DNA from 3 places in the Microbulbifer sp. JSM ZJ756 genome. Region 2 is predicted to be linked to each of the others. Evidence: predicted binding sites of a transcription regulator. Region 2 holds the regulator's gene; each other region holds the start of a gene.
What was found. Region 2 encodes sigma-54, which starts transcription at its own class of promoters, with help from an activator protein. Its sites were predicted from a motif close to TGGCACANNNNTTGCNNT; they were not measured.

Region 1: the regulator sigma-54 is predicted to act here: its motif matches at 3,357-3,374, upstream of ACH6CX_RS16245 (formate/nitrite transporter family protein).
Region 3: the regulator sigma-54 is predicted to act here: its motif matches at 3,486-3,503, upstream of glnL (nitrogen regulation protein NR(II)).

Annotation. Positions count from the first base shown of each region.
Region 1 covers NZ_JBISER010000011.1:30,657-36,407, forward strand. Annotated here, with positions in the region: gene cynS (cyanase) at 69-518, opposite strand; gene ACH6CX_RS16240 (bifunctional protein-serine/threonine kinase/phosphatase) at 529-2,319, opposite strand; gene ACH6CX_RS16245 (formate/nitrite transporter family protein) at 2,337-3,176, opposite strand; gene ACH6CX_RS16250 (hypothetical protein) at 3,570-4,187, opposite strand; gene pepN (aminopeptidase N) at 4,300-5,751, opposite strand, start outside.
Region 2 covers NZ_JBISER010000009.1:207,748-213,498, forward strand. Annotated here, with positions in the region: gene ACH6CX_RS15160 (KdsC family phosphatase) at 1-11, shown strand, start outside; gene lptC (LPS export ABC transporter periplasmic protein LptC) at 11-577, shown strand; gene lptA (lipopolysaccharide transport periplasmic protein LptA) at 564-1,127, shown strand; gene lptB (LPS export ABC transporter ATP-binding protein) at 1,214-1,939, shown strand; gene ACH6CX_RS15180 (RNA polymerase factor sigma-54) at 2,132-3,607, shown strand; gene hpf (ribosome hibernation-promoting factor, HPF/YfiA family) at 3,835-4,128, shown strand; gene ptsN (PTS IIA-like nitrogen regulatory protein PtsN) at 4,132-4,593, shown strand; gene rapZ (RNase adapter RapZ) at 4,769-5,629, shown strand; gene ACH6CX_RS15200 (HPr family phosphocarrier protein) at 5,657-5,751, shown strand, end outside.
Region 3 covers NZ_JBISER010000007.1:30,814-36,564, reverse strand. Annotated here, with positions in the region: gene ACH6CX_RS12190 (DUF2784 domain-containing protein) at 1-263, opposite strand, end outside; gene ACH6CX_RS12185 (GNAT family N-acetyltransferase) at 290-772, opposite strand; gene glnG (nitrogen regulation protein NR(I)) at 901-2,313, opposite strand; gene glnL (nitrogen regulation protein NR(II)) at 2,337-3,401, opposite strand; gene ACH6CX_RS12170 (DUF4124 domain-containing protein) at 3,673-4,368, opposite strand; gene glnA (glutamate--ammonia ligase) at 4,498-5,751, opposite strand, start outside.

The DNA.
Region 1 (5,751 bases), on a different contig from region 2:
ATGCTTGCGGCGTGCTAGCACGGTTGGTGTTCGGCCAGGCGGCCGTGATGCCAGCCTGGCTCGCTAACTCAGTACTCCTTGTAGGGCAGGAATTTTCCCGAAAGTACTACCTTCACCCGGTCGCCCTTCGGGTTTTCCTCCCGCTCGATATCAAGCGAGAAATCGATGGCGCTCATGATGCCGTCGCCGAACTCCTCGTGGATCAGTTCCTTGATCGTGGTTCCATAAACGTTGACCACTTCATACCAGCGGTAAATCAGCGGGTCGGTGGGAATGGCAGTGGGCAGGGAGCCCTTGTAGGGTACCGCCTGGAGCCAGGTAATGGCTTCATCGGGCAGGTCGAAGATCTCCGCAACCACCCTGGCCTGGGCTTCGGTCATTGCCATCTGCCCGAGACAGGCGGCGGTGGTCCACTCCCTGGACAGGCCGATGGCATTTGCCACCTGGGTCCATTGTATATCCTTGCGAACCTTTGCGGACTGGATCAGCCGGGTTACCTCTTCGCGACTGTTAATCATGGTTTTCTCCTTAAGTGGGCTGGTTGAGCAGGTACAGCAGGGTCAGGATCAGAACAAACTGCAGCGCGGCAAGGCCCCGCCAGAACGCGACTGGGTTTCGCTCGATCAGCGGCGGGCGCTGGCCAGACAGCAGGCTGTGGTTAGGGGTGCGCAGATCGTGGACGAATTCCGACAGGTGGGCATAGCGCCTGAATGGATCTGGGTGGACAGCCTGGCGGATAGCCGCATCCACCCAGCGGGGGACGGCGCTGTTGTCGCTAGCCAGGCTCCGGTAGCTGAGTCGCCTTTGCTCTGTGACTGTGCGCGCCCGTGCCATCCTGGGGCCATAGGGGAAGGCACCGGATAACATGTGATACGTGAGTACGCCGAGGGAGTAGAGGTCAGAGCGAGTGGTGGGGCACTCCCCAAGCAGGCACTCGGGGGCTGCGTACAGCGCAGTGCCCAGCAGCTCGTTGCCGCCACTGGCGCCGGCCAGCTCCTCCAGCCCGGAGACTCGCACGGCACCAAAATCAATGAGTTTTACTGTTCCACTGCGGTCGAGCATGATGTTCTCGGGTTTCAGGTCCCGGTGCAGCATTTCCATCCGGTGCAGGGCCCGCAGGCCGCGTGCCACCTGCTCGGTAATATCCCGCACACGCTCGAGGTCTGGCCGCTGGTTGTCCCGTAGCCACTGGGCCAGTGTCTGGCCGTCAATATACTCGCTGACGGTATAGAGATAGCGCCGCTGCCGGTCGATCGCTGCGGCGGCCAGCAGGTGCGTACTGCGCACCCGGCGCGCAACCCACTCTTCCATCAGCAGTCGCTCGAGATAAGCCCGATCCCCGCCAAGTTCCGTTGAGGGCGTCTTGAGGAATACGTGAGCGCCTGACTTGAGGTCTGTGGCCAGGTAGGCGTGACTACGCGCGGATATCTGCAGTTGGCGCTCGATGCGGAAGCCATCCAGTTGCTCCCCCGGTCCCAGTATGGGGGGTAATGGCAGTTGTTCTGCCTTTTCCCGTAACAGTCTGGCGCCCTCGCCGGGCAGTTGGTCGATACGGGCTATCTGGATGGTCAGGTTATCTGCGCTGCCATTGAGCTGCGCGGCGTCGACCAGCGCCTGCGCTACCTGGTCCAGGTTGGCCTGCGGGTCGGACAGCCGCTCGATAACCTGTTGTGGCGATATATGCTCATAGAGGCCGTCGGTGGCCAGGATGTAATGCTGGCCCTCCTGCAGCGGTAACTGCCGGTAGTCCGGCTGGTCCCGGTCTCGAGCCCCAAGGGCACGGCTCAGGTGGCGTTCCCCGCCAGCTGCCCACTTGCAGTGATCACTGGTGAGCAGTTCCAGGGAACCCTGGTGCAGGCGGTAAATCCGGCTGTCACCAAGGTGGAACAGGTGTGCCGACCGCCCTCGCAGTACCAGGGCGGCAAAAGTGCAGACATAGCCGTGGTCGCGTTGGTAGCGGAACTGCGTTGCACGGGTCTTGGCATCGAGCCACGCGTCAATGGCGGAGATCACGCGGGTCCCGGCTGCGCGCACAGACCAGGCCTCCGAGGTGCAGTAGTAGTCGGCCAGGAACGCTTTTACTGCGGTCTCGCTGGCAATACCACTTACTCGGCTGCTACTGATGCCATCCGCCAGGGCCAGTGCAATTCCCTTGACCACCAGTTGCGCGGCACGGGGAACGGTTGCGCCGTGGCAGTCCTGGTTATGCGCTTTCCTCCCGGCGCTGCTGTACTGGCCGATCGCGACCTGTAGTTGGCCGGGGGTATCCCTGTGGGAGTGCCCGGCCGCTGTTGGCGGCCGGGCTTTCAAGCTTTCCATACTAGAGCAGCAGGGAATCAGCTGGCGGCGGCCGGCTCTGGACTGGAATCAAGGCTGCGAGCCGGGGCCGTGCGTACATGGGTGCTGTAAAGCGTGAGCCCGGTAAAGGCGAGGCCACCCACCAGGTTACCCAGTGCAGTGGGGATCTCGTTCCAGAGAAAATAGTCGGCTACAGAAAAGCCACCACCCATGATAATGGCCGATGGAAACAGGAACATGTTTACCACCGAGTGCTCGAAGGTCATAAAGAAGAACAGCATGATCGGCATCCACATTGCCAGCACCTTGCCGCTCACGTGGGTGGAGATCATCGCGCCCACCACGCCCATGGAGACCATCCAGTTACACAGCATGCCGCGCAGGAAGATTGTAAACCAGCCGGCGGCACCGTATTCCGCATAGCCCACGGTGCGGGACTCACCGATGCCGGCAATCTTCTGCCCTACTGCACCGGGCTCGACTGAGAAGCCGTAGGTAAACACGAAGGCCATCATAAATGCCACGGTCAGCGCCCCGCCAAAATTGCCCAGGAACACCAGTCCCCAGTTGCGCAGGATCCCATTGACGGTCACCCCGGGGCGCCGGTCCAGCCACGCCAGGGGGGTCAGCACAAACACCCCCGTCAGCAGGTCAAAGCCCATCAGGTAAAGCATGCAGAAGCCCACCGGGAACAGCACCGCGCCGATCAGCGGGTTGCCGGTCGTCACCGTAATGGTAATGGCGAACACCGCTGCAAGTGCCAGGATGGCCCCGGCCATATAGGCCCGGATCAGGGTGTCGCGGGTGGACATGAAAATTTTAGCCTCGCCAGCGTCGACCATTTTGGTCGCAAATTCGGTTGGAAGTAGATAAGCCATGTTTTTGCCCCTGGAATCTGGTTATGGGTGTTTCCACTTAAAGCCATGGGCTGATTCTGCAGGCCAAAAAAAACGGCGCCTTCACCCCGTGGGGCCAAGAGGCCCGGGGAGAAGACGCCGTCGTCTGTGGAAACTGGTTGTTACAGCAAGCCGCGGAATCACGGCGAGCCTGGCAATACCAAAGCAAGCTCTATGCCAATACCTTCCAGAAAGCGTGGCCGGCCAGGAAGTGCAATAGCTGATTTACGAACTCACTTGCCCCTGGCCGGTCTGTGCGTATTTATAGTGTTTCTGGTGCACCGAGTTGGTGCGCACCCGTCCTCTGAGATTCATTCAGTCCTTGCAGTCTTCAGAACAGGTTAGAGCCGGGGAGGTTCGATTTGGCTACAGGCACTAACTTACTGTGTAAAGTTGAGCCTTCTTCTTGGTAGAGAAGCTTTTCTTTACGCGGTCGAAAATCTCATTGGCCTCCTCTCCGGAAAGGGCATCGGTTGAGAGCAGAAGCTCCAGGGCTTGTTTACAGGCGAGAATCTTCTGCTCGGGACTCGCTTCCGGATTTAGTTTCAGTTTATCTATCTCTGTCTCAAGGGACTCCAGGAAGTTTTCGCAGGCTTCCCTGCTGGGTGAGTTTTGCCACAATATGATTGCCGGTGCGCCATTATGCCTGTTTTTCACAATGACCAGATTTACCGTCTTGTAAAAGAATGCGGCCAAAAACATCGACGCGGGAAACAGTACCGAGAATAGCGCAATATACTCCCCGGTCAGGTCGTTGGGGGTGGTGTCTTTAGCAAGTATGAATATCCCCAATGCAAACAGGATCACGCTCAGGACCAGGTAACGGTAGGGTCTTTGCATGTACCTGTCGTATTTTGTGTCAAGGTCGAAGAGGTTGAAGGTCTCCTCTTTACTTGCCCTGAGGGTTCTGTATTTAACCCGGACCCTGGATTTGTCCAGAATTTCAACTTCTCGACTTCCCTGTAAGAACTTGCGTTGTCTGATTTTTTTCATTATTTAATTCCTTGTATTCAGTGTGCAAAGTTTCCATTGATCATTATGGTGGGAGACCCCAGGCATGATCCATGGTGAGGGGGTCTCAGTATCATAAGCACTGTTGGGTATTCTAGAATTTCATCGCGATGCAGCGCTGGCTTTGTTGTTGGCGGTTCATTATTACCTTTTTCAGTGTTGGCATAAGACCGGGATTGCTGTCCAGCGCCCTGCGGTACTTCTCTGCGCCGGCTTCATTACAGAGTATCGGGAATACCTGGGCGAAGGCCTTGTTATACAGCGTATCCGCTTCCGCGTTCACTCCGGGGACTGCTCCGAGGACACGTTGGCTTAATCTGTCGAAGATTTCCAGCTGCTCTGCCGGGAAGAGTGCCCCCGTCGCGGCCTTGATCTGGCTCAACTTGTACTGGTCACGCTGCCCGAGGATATTATCCAGCCATCGCTGCTTTGCGTCTTCAATCGGTCGTATGGCTTCCGCGGTAATCGCGCTATTGCGGGCTCGGTCCGTGTTGTCCCTTTCCAGTTCGGACTTAACCAATGCTTCGTAATTACCGTGCAGGTGACGGTTCAGCAGTACGATGAGTTGCCAGCGCTTGTCCTGGTCGATGGTGAGCCCATCGATGGCCAGCTCGCCATCAAGGAGCTTGCGGGCGTTGTCGAGGGCGGCCTCGGTGTGGGCGACCCGGGTAAAGGTACCGAGCCAGGTTTTCTGTTCGTCGCTGCCGGCGGGAGCATCATTCAGTTGCTCCCAGGCAAAATCCTCGATTGCGGCAAGTTGCTGGTCACGTTTATCCCGGGCCAAGTCGAGGCGATATAAATAGTCGCGGGCGGATGCCAGGTGGCCGCTGATGGCCCGGATCACATTGATATCCTGCTCGGCCGCGGCATTTTCCAGGGCGAAGCTGATCCACTCGCCCAGGGGCATCTTGCCGGACAGTACGCTGCCATAGAGGTTCTGCCACAGCATCAGGCGGGTGAAGGGACTCTCTATCGCATTGATATGTTGTGAAAGCTGCCCGACAGACTGCGGGTCCAGCTCCACCTTTACATAGCCCCAGTCCTCGTCGTTGGGGTTGAGAATCTGCGGGCAGGGCAGTCCCTCGGCTGCCTCTACCCGGGTCGAGGCGCCACTGTAGGTTACGGGTATGGCTTCCACGCGGCTCATGGTGCCGTCCTGCATCCGGTAGATGCCCAACTGGATGCGCTGGTCCCGCAGTACCGGGTACTCGTCCGGCGCTGTCTGTTCCAGGGTCAGCCCGGTGATCCTGTCGTTTTCGCACTGGAAGCTGGCGCTGAGGGTGTTAACCCCCGGCTGGTATAGCCAGGCGCGGGTCCAGTCCCCGAGGTCCTTGTCCGCCGCTTTGCCCAGGCTGCCCATAAAGTCCTGTAGCGTGGCATTGTCGTAGGCATATTCATTCAGGTAATTGCTCACTCCCTGCTGGAACTCTTCCTTGCCCAGGTAGAATGGCAGCTGCTTCAGGACCGAGCCGCCCTTGCCGTAGGTAATGCCATCGAAGTTGGAAAAGGCTTCTGCGGTGTTAGCCACTGGCAGCTCGATCGGGTG
Region 2 (5,751 bases):
GGGAGTGCTGATGCGGACCTGGCTCCCCCTGTTTGTGATCGTGGCCCTGATCAGCGTCGCCGCCTGGTTCGCCGAGAGCCCACCCCCGGAGCTGCTGGGCAAGCGCCCGACCCCGAAACAGCACAAACGCGCCCCGGACCTGGTGATCCGCGATGCACGCACACGCCACTTTAACCTGGAGGGCAACCTGGCCTATCGGGTGGACGCGGAGCGGATTACTTTCTTCCAGTATGCCCGCAGTGACCGCGCCAACCTGAAGGAGCCACGCATCCTGTTTTTCCAGGGAGACCAACCCAAGTGGCGCACGGAGTCACGGACCGGGGTGGCCTTTAACAATGGCGAACGGGTGGTCCTGCGTGGCGACGTGCATATCAATGAACTCCCGGAGCCCGGCGGCATCGTACTGGATACCGAGAAAATCACCATCAAGCCCCGCCAGGAATACGCGGAAACAGACAAACTTGTTACTATTGCCGCCGGCCCGAACCGGACGCAGGGAAAAGGCCTGCGCGCCTTCCTGAAACAAGACCGGGTAGAGATACTCTCCGAGGTGGAAAGCACCTATGAAACTCAATAACTTCCTGTGCGCCCTGGCAGCTACTACGCTACTGCTGCCGGGAATGCACGCCACAGCACTGCCGGCCGACCGCCAACAGCCGGTCAAGGTCAATGCGCAGAAACTGGAAGCCAACCGCGGCAAGAACCTGTCGGTCTACAGCGGCAACGTGGTCATCACCCAGGGCTCGCTGCAGATCCGCGCCGATCGCGTGGAAGTACACGGCAACCCGGAAGGGGAGATCCGCCGCGTCATCGCCACCGGCAATCCGGCCCACTTCCAGCAACAGATGCAACAGAGCCAGAACCTGGTCAAGGCCCGCGCGCGCCGCATCGAGTTCAAGGTCAACTCCGACGAACTGCAGCTGACTGGCAACGCCCACGTGGACCGTGACGGCAACACCCTGGCCGCAGAGCGGATCGACTATGACCTCAACAGCGAAAAAATGCAGGCCCAGGGCCAATCTGGCGACGGCCGGGTCGAGATGATCTGGAAACCGGAGCGCAAGCCCGAAGGGACAGCCCCGGCCGACAGCGCAGAAGATAACAAGGATTCGACGGAAGGCCAGTAACCCCTTCCCACCGGGGCCGCGCCTCGCAATCCCCAGATCCAGCGCGGGATGCCGCCACGGCATCTCGCGCCCAGCAGGAATTCAGTATGCCAACGCTACAGGCGTTACACCTCGCCAAACAGTACAAGAAGCGCAAAGTCGTACGGGACGTATCCGTCAGCGTATCGAGCGGCCAGGTCGTGGGCCTGCTGGGCCCCAATGGGGCCGGCAAAACCACCTGCTTCTACATGATCGCCGGCCTGGTGCGCGCGGACGCGGGCCAGGTGCTGATCGATGAAGAAGACATCACGCGGTTATCCATGCACGGCCGGGCCCGCAAGGGCATCGGCTACCTGCCGCAGGAGGCCTCGGTATTTCGCCGCCTCAGCGTCCGCGACAACATTCTCGCCATCCTCGAGACCCGCAAGGACCTTACCCGGGCGCAGCGGCAGGAGCGGGCCGATGAGCTGCTGAACGAATTCAATATCACCCATATCTCCGGCAGCCTGGGCATGTCCCTGTCCGGCGGCGAGCGACGCCGGGTGGAGATTGCGCGAGCCCTGGCCACCGATCCGGCATTCGTCCTGCTCGACGAACCCTTTGCCGGCGTCGATCCCATTTCGGTCAACGATATCAAGCAGATCATCCAGCACCTGCGCCAGCGTGGCATTGGCGTCCTGATCACTGACCACAACGTGCGCGAGACCCTGTCCATTTGTGAGACCGCCTATATCGTCAGCGAAGGCCACATCATCGCCGCCGGCGCACCGGATGAGGTGCTCTCCAACCAGCAGGTACGCGAGGTTTACCTGGGCCACGAATTCACCATCTGATGCGGACCGGGCGCCGAAAACCGTCCTAGGCAGAGGGGGCAATCTGCATATCTGTCACCTCCATCGCCGGCGGAGGCAATACGGTCATCATTTTCGGCACACTTATTGCTTGTAATCGCGCCCACAGCAGGTTAGTCTGCCGCCTTATCGAAATTCGGAAGAATATTTCGTTCTAGCGGTTCTCTACCCTGTATGAAGCAATCCCTCCAGCTCAAGCTCGGCACCCAGCTGACGATGACCCCGCAGCTGCAGCAGGCGATTCGCCTCCTGCAACTGTCGACGCTCGACCTGCAACAGGAGGTCCAGTCGGCCCTGGACAGCAACCCGCTGCTGGAGACCGATACCGGGGAGCATGGCGAACATGAAGCCTCCGCGGATGAGGCCAAGGGCGAGGATCACCCGACCCCCGGGCCCGATGACCGCACGGCCAGCGCCAGCGAATCCGGTACAGATGCCGCGAGCGAGAGCGAATGGAACAACGACATTCCCGACGACCTGCCGGTCGATACCCACTGGGATGACATCTACAGCGGTGGCAGCTACAGCGGCCCGACCGGCGAGGACAACCTGCTGGAGCAGCGCAATGCCACCTCCGAAAGCCTCCACGACCACCTGCTGTGGCAGCTGAACCTCACCCCACTCTCCCGGCACGACAAACTGATTGCTGAAACCCTGATCGACGCGATCGATACCCGGGGCTTCCTGCAGTCGCCACTGGCGGAGCTGGCCGAGGCGCTGGAGGTCGGTGAGGATGAAATCCTGGCGGTCCTGAAAACCATCCAGCAGTTTGAGCCCGCCGGATGTGCGGCGCGCGACCTGCGCGAGTCCCTGCTGCTGCAGCTGCTGCAGATGCCCGCCGAGACCCCCTGGCTCGCCGAGGCCCAGGCCATCGTCGACTTGCACCTGGACCTGCTGGGTAAACGCGACTTTCGCCAGCTGGGGCGCCGCACCCGGCTGAATGAGGCCCAACTGGGTGAAGTGATGCGGCTGATCCAGTCACTCAACCCGCACCCGGGCGAGGCCTTTGGCAGCGATGAGCCGCAATATGTCGTACCGGATGTGATCGTAACCCGGCGCCAGCAACGCTGGCAGGTGGAGCTGAACCCGGAAACCACCCCGCGCCTGCGCATCCATGCCGGTTATGCCTCCATGATCAAACGCGCGGACAACTCCGCCGATAACAACTTCCTGCGCGATCACCTGCAGGAGGCACGCTGGTTCCTCAAGAGCCTGCAGAGCCGCAATGAGACCCTGCTCAAGGTGGCCTCGAGCATCGTCGAGAAACAGCAGGGCTTTTTCGAGCAGGGCCCCGAGGGAATGAAACCCATGGTGCTGGCGGATATTGCTGAAACCGTGGGCATGCACGAGTCCACTATTTCACGGGTCACCACGCAAAAGTATATGTTCACACCCCGCGGGGTCTTTGAGCTCAAATACTTCTTTTCCAGCCACGTCAGCACCAATTCCGGTGAGGATGCCTCGTCTACCGCGATCCGCGCACTGATCCGCAAGCTGGTCGACGCCGAGCAGCCACGCAAGCCCCTGTCCGATAACAAGATCACCCAGGAGCTGGCCAACCAGGGAATCAAGGTTGCCCGCCGCACGGTCGCCAAATATCGCGAATCCATGGGCATACCCTCTTCCAGTGAGCGCAAGCGCCTGATCTGAGACCACTGCAGGCCCCGCCAACCGGGCCCTAGCGGCGCAACCTGACCCCATCGGAAAATACGGTCACCACCACTTGCCGGGCATGCAATCCCACGCGGCCCGCAACCAATACCTCAAGTTTGAGTGTATCCTTCCAATCTGGCGTACTTCCTAGTAGGGTTGCCGCCCTGACAGGGGGTGCTGCCGGTTCAAACCGCGCTTTCGATGCACTCGAACAGGAGAATTCCATGCAAGTCAACATCAGTGGCCGCCACCTGGAAGTGACTTCAGCCCTTCGCGATTATTGTCTCGAAAAACTGGATAAACTCTCCCACCACAATGACCTGATCACGACGGGACAGGTAACCCTGTCAATGGAAAAGAAAGAAATACAGCGCGCCGAGGCACTGTTTCACGTCAATGGGCGGGAGATCTTTGCGGATTCGGAAGCGGATGATATGTACGCGGCAATTGACGCCCTCACGGACAAGCTCGATCGCCAGCTGATAAAACACAAAGAGAAGTTGCGAGCCCATCGTTAAGCTATGACATTGGAAGCATTACTCTCGCCCAGCCTCAGCCTTTGCCGGGTGGCGGGCAGCAGCAAAAAGAAGCTCTTGCTGAATATTGCCCAGGCGATAGCCGAGCAGTATCCACACCTGGACGCAGACACGATTTTCAACCAGATGATCGCGCGCGAGCGGCTGGGCTCCACCGGCATCGGGGATGGTGTCGCCATCCCCCACTGCCGCCTGCCGGGCTGCCAGGAGGCCATTGGTGTACTGTGCACCACTGAGCCGGCGATCGATTTCGATGCTGCCGACCGCCAGCCGGTCGACCTGCTATTCGCCCTGCTGGTGCCGGAAAACGCGGAGCAGGAACACCTGGACACCCTGGCGGAAATCGCCGCCCTGTTTAACGACAGCAGGGTCAGGGAGAAGCTCCGCCAGGCGGACTCCAGCGACGAGCTCTACGCCCTGGCCATCGACAGCGCTGCCGCAGCCTGAAGCACACCAGCGCCGTCCCACTGCGATCCTTCACAAACATCCGTTATCGTTGTGCCGGACGCCGCAATGGCGGATCATTGGCCAATGCGACCGGGAGCCCGCCGGTAGCTCTTGCCCGGGCAGGTAGCAAACGGCCGGCAGTCGATCAAACATTACGAAACGGACCTCGAAACTTATGCGCCTGGTGATCATCAGCGGCCGCTCCGGCTCCGGCAAGAGTTCAGCCCTGCAACTGCTGGAAGACGTCGGCTTCAACTGTATCGACAACCTGCCCGCCAGCCTGCTGCCGGAGCTCGTGCGCAGGGTCCAGGAGCAGCCGCGTGTGGAGAGCGCCCGGCTGGCCCTGGGGATCGATGCCCGCAACCTCTGGCAGGACGTGCAACAGGCACCCCGGGTTATCGATGAATTACGCGAAAGCGGCATCCAGTGCGACGTCATATACCTGGACGCGCGCTCTCCCGTGCTGGTCCAGCGTTTCAGTGAAACCCGGCGCAAGCACCCGCTCAGCGACAACCGCACCCACCTGCTGGAAGCCCTGAACCGGGAAAAGGAATTACTGGCCCCGCTGGCCGGCATGGCCGACCTGGTGATCGATACCAGCAGCCTGAGCCTGCACCAGCTGCGCGACCAGGTTAAGACCCGGGTTGTCGGGCGCGACTCTCCTGGCATGGCGATCCTGTTCCAGTCTTTCGGCTTCAAGCACGGGGTACCGGTTGATGCGGACCTGGTGTTTGACCTGCGCTGCCTGCCCAACCCCTACTGGGTTGCCGAACTGCGCCATAAGACCGGCCTGGACCCGGAAGTGGTTGAATTCCTGCGTTCCCACGAGGAAACCGGCGAGATGCAGCGGGACATTACCAGCTTCCTCGGGCGCTGGCTGCCCTCCTACCAGCAGAGCAACCGCAGCTATACCTGTGTCGCTGTCGGCTGCACCGGCGGTCGCCATCGTTCCGTATACATGGTTGAGCAGCTGGCCAGGACGTTTGCCGGCCAATTCGATAATATCCAGGTTCGCCATCGCGAACAGCAGCCGTAACGTATAGACGGAGAACGCGACACCGCCATGCAGAAGTGCCGCCTGACCATCATCAACAAGCTGGGCCTCCACGCCCGCGCCGCCAGCAAGTTCGCGCAGACCTCAGCCCGGTTTTCCGCTGA
Region 3 (5,751 bases), on a different contig from region 2:
GTATAGGTCACTTCCCCGGCCCGCGCCCGCAATGCCATTTCCCAGGTGGTGAGCGGGCAGATCATCCCCAGCCACGCCTGTAAAACCACGACCCCGATTGCCATCAGGTGCGCCAGGCGGAACCAGGGATTGTGCACCCAGGCCCAGCCTCGCAGCCTCCCGACCAGGATCAACAGCAGGCCGCTGACCACAAAGGCAACGAAGAGCACGTGCAGGAACAGCACGAGATCTGCGGCGAATCGATAGAGGAGTTGTGGTTCCATTGGCTTCCAGGCAGTTTCCCGGGCGGTCACACCATCCCGGTTTTCTCCCGGATGGCTCTGGTCAGGAACCTACTGTAGGGATCAGGCGCATAGTCGGCAAATGGTCCGCATTCGATAAAACCATATTTTCTATACAGTGCAACCGCCGGCTCAAACGCGTTATGCGTGCCGGTCTCCAGGCTGATCCGGGTATAACCACGCCGCCGCGCCTCGCGCATGATTGCCTCAAGCACCCGGGCGGCTATCCCCATTCTCAGGAAAGCTGACCCGGTTTTCATTGACTTGATCTCGCCCAGCCGCGGCGAGATTTCCCGAAGGGCCCCGCAGCCGGCCAGCTGGCCATCGACACGGGCGGCCCAGAAAGTCATACGCGGATCTTTCAGCTTGCCTGTATCGAGGGCATGAATGCTGGCCTCCGGAGAGTATTTGCGCATCTCTTCCAGGTGCGCACGCAGTAATTCGATAACCGCGCCATCCGATAAATCATCCGTTTGCAGGTCGACATACATTCAAAAGATTTCTCTCGTTTTCAATTCAGTCTTTGCCACTGCAATTCGGCCATAGCCTGAAAGTAAAGAGGCCGCTCCGGAAAGCGGCCTCTCAGGGTTAATGACTGACGCCATCCACTGGCACGGCTCTACTCGGAGTCGCCGTTCATGCCCAGCTCTTTCAGCTTGCGGGTCAGCGTGTTGCGGCCCCAGCCCAGCAGTTCGGCGGCATCGCGCTTGCGCCCTGCGGTGTGCTTGAGTGCGATCTCGATCAGCGCGCGCTCGAACTGGGGCACCGCCTCACTGAGGATCTCGCGGCGGCCATTGGCCAGGGCCTGGTCGGCCCACAGGCGCAGTGCCTTCTGCCAGTCCTGCGGGGCCTGGGTGCCGGCGGTCTGCTGGTGCAGCTCCTGCGGCAGGTCCTCTATATGCACCTCGCGGCCGGAGGCCATTACGGTAATCCAGCGACAGGTATTCTCCAGCTGGCGCACGTTGCCGGGCCAGTCGAGGCCGGTGAGGTATTCCTCGGTCTCCTTCAGCAGGATCTTCGGCTCCACCCCCAGGTCCTTGGCGGCGCTGGTAAAGAAATGCTGCACCAGCCGCGGGATATCCTCGCGACGGTCAGACAGGCGCGGAATATGGATGCGGATTACATTGAGGCGGTGGAAAAGGTCCTCACGGAATTTATGCTCCTCCACCAGTCGCTCCAGGTCCTGGTGGGTGGCAGCAATGATGCGCACATCCACCTTGACCGGGGTGTGGCCACCCACGCGGTAGAACTCACCATCGGCCAGCACCCGCAGCAGGCGGGTCTGGGTTTCCGGCGGCATATCGCCGATTTCATCAAGGAACAATGTGCCGCCATTGGCCTGCTCGAAGCGGCCGGTACGTTGCGCGGCGGCACCGGTGAAGGCACCCTTTTCATGGCCAAACAGTTCGGATTCCATCAGGTCCTTCGGAATCGCGGCCATGTTCAGCGCGATAAAGGGCTGGCTGCGGCGGGGGCTGTGGTTATGCAGCGCCTGGGCCACCAGTTCCTTACCGGTACCGGACTCGCCATTGATCAATACGGTGATATTGGAATGGGACAGGCGACCGATAGCGCGGAACACCTCCTGCATCGCCGGCGCCTCGCCGATAATCTCCTTGCTGGCCTGGCTGTTTTCCAGGCTGACCTGCTCACCGCCCTGCTGCTCGCTGGCATGGGCCAGGGCACGGCGGGTCACAGCCACCGCCTCGTCGACGTCGAACGGCTTGGGCAGGTATTCGAAGGCACCGCCCTGGTAGGCGGCCACGGCGCTGTCCAGGTCGGAGTGTGCCGTCATGATGATGATTGGCAGGGCCGGGCGTTCGCTCTGGAAGCGTTGCAACAACTTGAAGCCATCGGCACCGGGCATGCGAATATCGCTGATTACCACATCGGGGGAGTCGCTGTAGAAATCGTCCAGTGCCCGGTCACCACTCTCGTAGCACTTGGTCTCGATACCGGCCCGGGTCAGGGCCCGCTCCAGTACCCAGCGTATCGATCGGTCGTCGTCAATGATCCAAACGCGGTTGCTCATGGTCTTTCCCAGTGTCTAATCGTTTATTCGGTTTCCAGCGGCAGGTAAATCTGGAACACACTCTGTCCCGCCTGGCTGTCGCACTTAATCAGTCCGCGATGCTGGTTGATGATGTTTTGCGAAATAGAGAGCCCCAGCCCGGAGCCCTCCGCGCGCCCGGAAATCATCGGGAAGAAAATCCGCTCGCGGATGTCTTCCGGGATACCCGGGCCGTTGTCCTCAATTTCGATCCTGCACACCAGCGGGCAGTGGTGCTTGCCGATGGTGAACTGGCGCTGGATGCGCGTGCGCAGCACGATCTGTCCCGCCGGCAAACCGATGCTCTCGTCGACAGCCTGCATGGCGTTGCGGGCAATATTGAGCAATGCCTGGATCAGCTGTTCCCTGTCGCCCGGCAGGTCGGGGATCGACGGGTCGTAGTCACGGCGTATGCTCAGCTCCCCATCGCACTCGGCGTCGATCAGCTGCGCCACCCGCTCGAGCACCTCATGCACATTGGTGGGCTGCATATTGGCGGGCTGGCGTGGCCCCAGCAGGCGATCCACCAGGTTCCGCAGGCGGTCGGCCTCGTCGATGATGATCTGCGTATATTCCGCCAGCTCCGGGTCCGGCAGCTCCCGCTGCAACAGCTGTGCCGCGCCGCGGATTCCGCCCAGGGGGTTCTTCACCTCGTGGGCCATGCCGCGGACCAGGTTGCGGGTGGTTTCCTGGGCATCGATCAGGGCGTCTTCCCGCGCAATCCGCAGCAGCCGGTCCATGGTCTGCACTTCCACCAGCAACAGGCCCAGCTCCGCCACCGGGCTCACCGAGTAATCGACGGTACAGGTTTCCAGGTTGTGCAGGTGCCAGGTGGCACGTCGCACGGTGTACTTCTGCCCGCTCACCAGCGCCCCGCGCATGGCGCGCTGCGCGGCGTCAGATTCCCGCACGACCTCTTCCAGCGGCTGCCCGCTGACCCTGGCACTGGATGCGGCCAGCAGGTCCTCGGCAGCGGAGTTCAGGTAGCAGAGCGCCAGGCGCTCATCCAGCACCAGTACTGCGGCGGAAAGGTTGTCCAACAGTTGACGCAACTGGCGGTCATTCAACATGCAAAAGTCCCGGGGTCATTCAGCGGGCGGTTCTGGGGCACGGCGTACCCTGAGGTCGCGGTGCCCGCCAGCACTGTTTAAGACAGTGCAAGAAGCAAACCAAAATGGCGCACGATAGTGAGTGCGGTGAGTTCCGGGGGCAGGCAGGCAATAGCCAGCCCCCGAGCGCACCATTGTGGTGCATAGATCAAAAAAACGCCAGTACAGGCGCATCATTTTGGTGTGGAAGTGCGCCCGCCCGGTCAGCCGGGCGGGAGAAAGCGGGCCGCCTTCAGTTGCGGGAGCGCCGGGACTGGCTGGTTGACTGGGGCACGCCCGGCGCCGTGGGTGCCTGGGGCGCGGGCACCGCCTGCGGGGAGGGGTTGTCCGGCAGGGTGCCGCCCGGGCGCTTGACGAAGATGGTGATGGGCTGGGAGCGCGCCAGCACCTGGCCGTCGGGATCGGTAAGCACGGCCTGGATATCGTGAGTGCCCCGCTCCAGTGCGGAGATATCCAGGCTGTTGCCACTGGAACTGCCCTGCCACGGCCGGCCGTCGACTACGGCGAAAAAGCGGTAACCGCCGGGAGGCGCCGGGTCGATGGCCACCCGCAAGACGATCAAGCGCTGTCCCGGGGGAATGGTGGCGCCACTCTGGGGACTGACGATGGCGAAGTTGATAGGCCCCAGGGGCCTGTCGCGTTCGCGCCGGTCATTGGGTGACAGCTTGCGCGTGGGCATGGGGCGCGGCCGCACGATCGGCTGCACGTTGGTGGGAGCCAGCCTGATACGTTCCGCCTTGCCGTCTTCCGGCGGTACATCGGTGAAGGTCACCTTGCCATCCGGGCCCACGGTCTTGTAGATCGCCTTGCCGCCGCTGGCGTCATCTTCCCCCGAACCGCCCGCCAGCGCCCCGGCAGTGCCGAACATGAGGGTCGCTGCGGCAAAGGTTGCGACGACAGCGCCGGTGATGGTGTGGTATCTGCGCATTGGCACTCCTGCCTCCGGCATGCCCGCAAAATGGCGGGGCTTCATTAGGTGAAGGCTAGTTTACCCCCAATAAAAAAGCCCGTACCAGACGGTACGGGCTTTCTTGACACGCGGATTGCGTGAGGGCGCTTATACGGAGTAGTACATGTCGAACTCGACCGGGTGAGTGGTCATGTTCAGGCGCTCCACTTCCTCACGCTTCAGCTCGATGTAGGCATCGATGGCGTCGTCGGAGAATACGCCGCCCTCGGTCAGGAAGGCGCGGTCCGCGTCCAGGGCATCCAGGGCCATTTCCAGGCTGGAGGCAACGGTCGGGTACTCGGCCACTTCTTCCGCCGGCAGGTCGTACAGGTCCTTGTCAGCCGGGTCGCCGGGGTGGATCTTGTTCTTGATGCCGTCCAGGCCGGCCATCAGCATGGCGGCGAACACCAGGTACGGGTTGGCGGTCGGGTCCGGGAAGCGGGCCTCGATGCGCTTGCCTTTCGGGGAGGCGACGTACGGAATGCGGATGGACGCAGAGCGGTTGCGCGCGGAGTAAGCCAGGATCACCGGCGCCTCGAAGCCCGGTACCAAGCGCTTGTAGGAGTTGGTCGAGGCGTTGGCGAACGCGTTGATGGCGCGCGCATGCTTAATGACACCACCGATGTAGTACAGGGCGGTCTCGGACAGGCCGGAATAGCCGTCACCGGCAAACTGGTTCACGCCGTCCTTGCTGAAGGACATGTGGATGTGCATGCCGGAACCGTTGTCGCCTACCAGCGGCTTGGGCATGAAGGTGGCAGTCTTGCCGTAGGCGTGCGCAACATTGTGCACCGCGTACTTGAGGATCTGCACCTCGTCCGCCTTCTTGGTCAGGGTGTTGGCGCCAACGCCGATTTCACACTGGCCAGCGGTACCCACTTCGTGGTGGTGCACTTCAACGTGCAGGCCCATCTGCTCCATGGCGGAACACATGGCGGCACGCACGTCGTGCAGTGAGTCGACCGGCGGTACCGGGAAGTAACCGCCCTTGACGCCCGGGCGGTGGCCGATATTGCCTTCCGGGTGCGGCATGCTGGAGGACCAGGCCGCTTCCTCGGAGTTGATCTTGTAGAAGGCACCGCCCATCTCGGCACCCCAGGTGATGTCGTCGAATACGAAGAACTCGGGCTCCGGGCCGAACAGCGCGGTGTCGCCCAGGCCAGTGGACTTCAGGTATTCCTCGGCGCGCAGGGCGATGGAACGCGGGTCGCGCTCGTAACCCTGGCCGGTGGACGGCTCGACGATGTTGCAGCGCACGATCACAGTGGGCTCATCGGTGAACGGGTCCAGGAAAGAGGCCTCGTCATCCGGCATCAGGATCATGTCGGACTCGTTGATGCCTTTCCAGCCGGCGATGGAGGA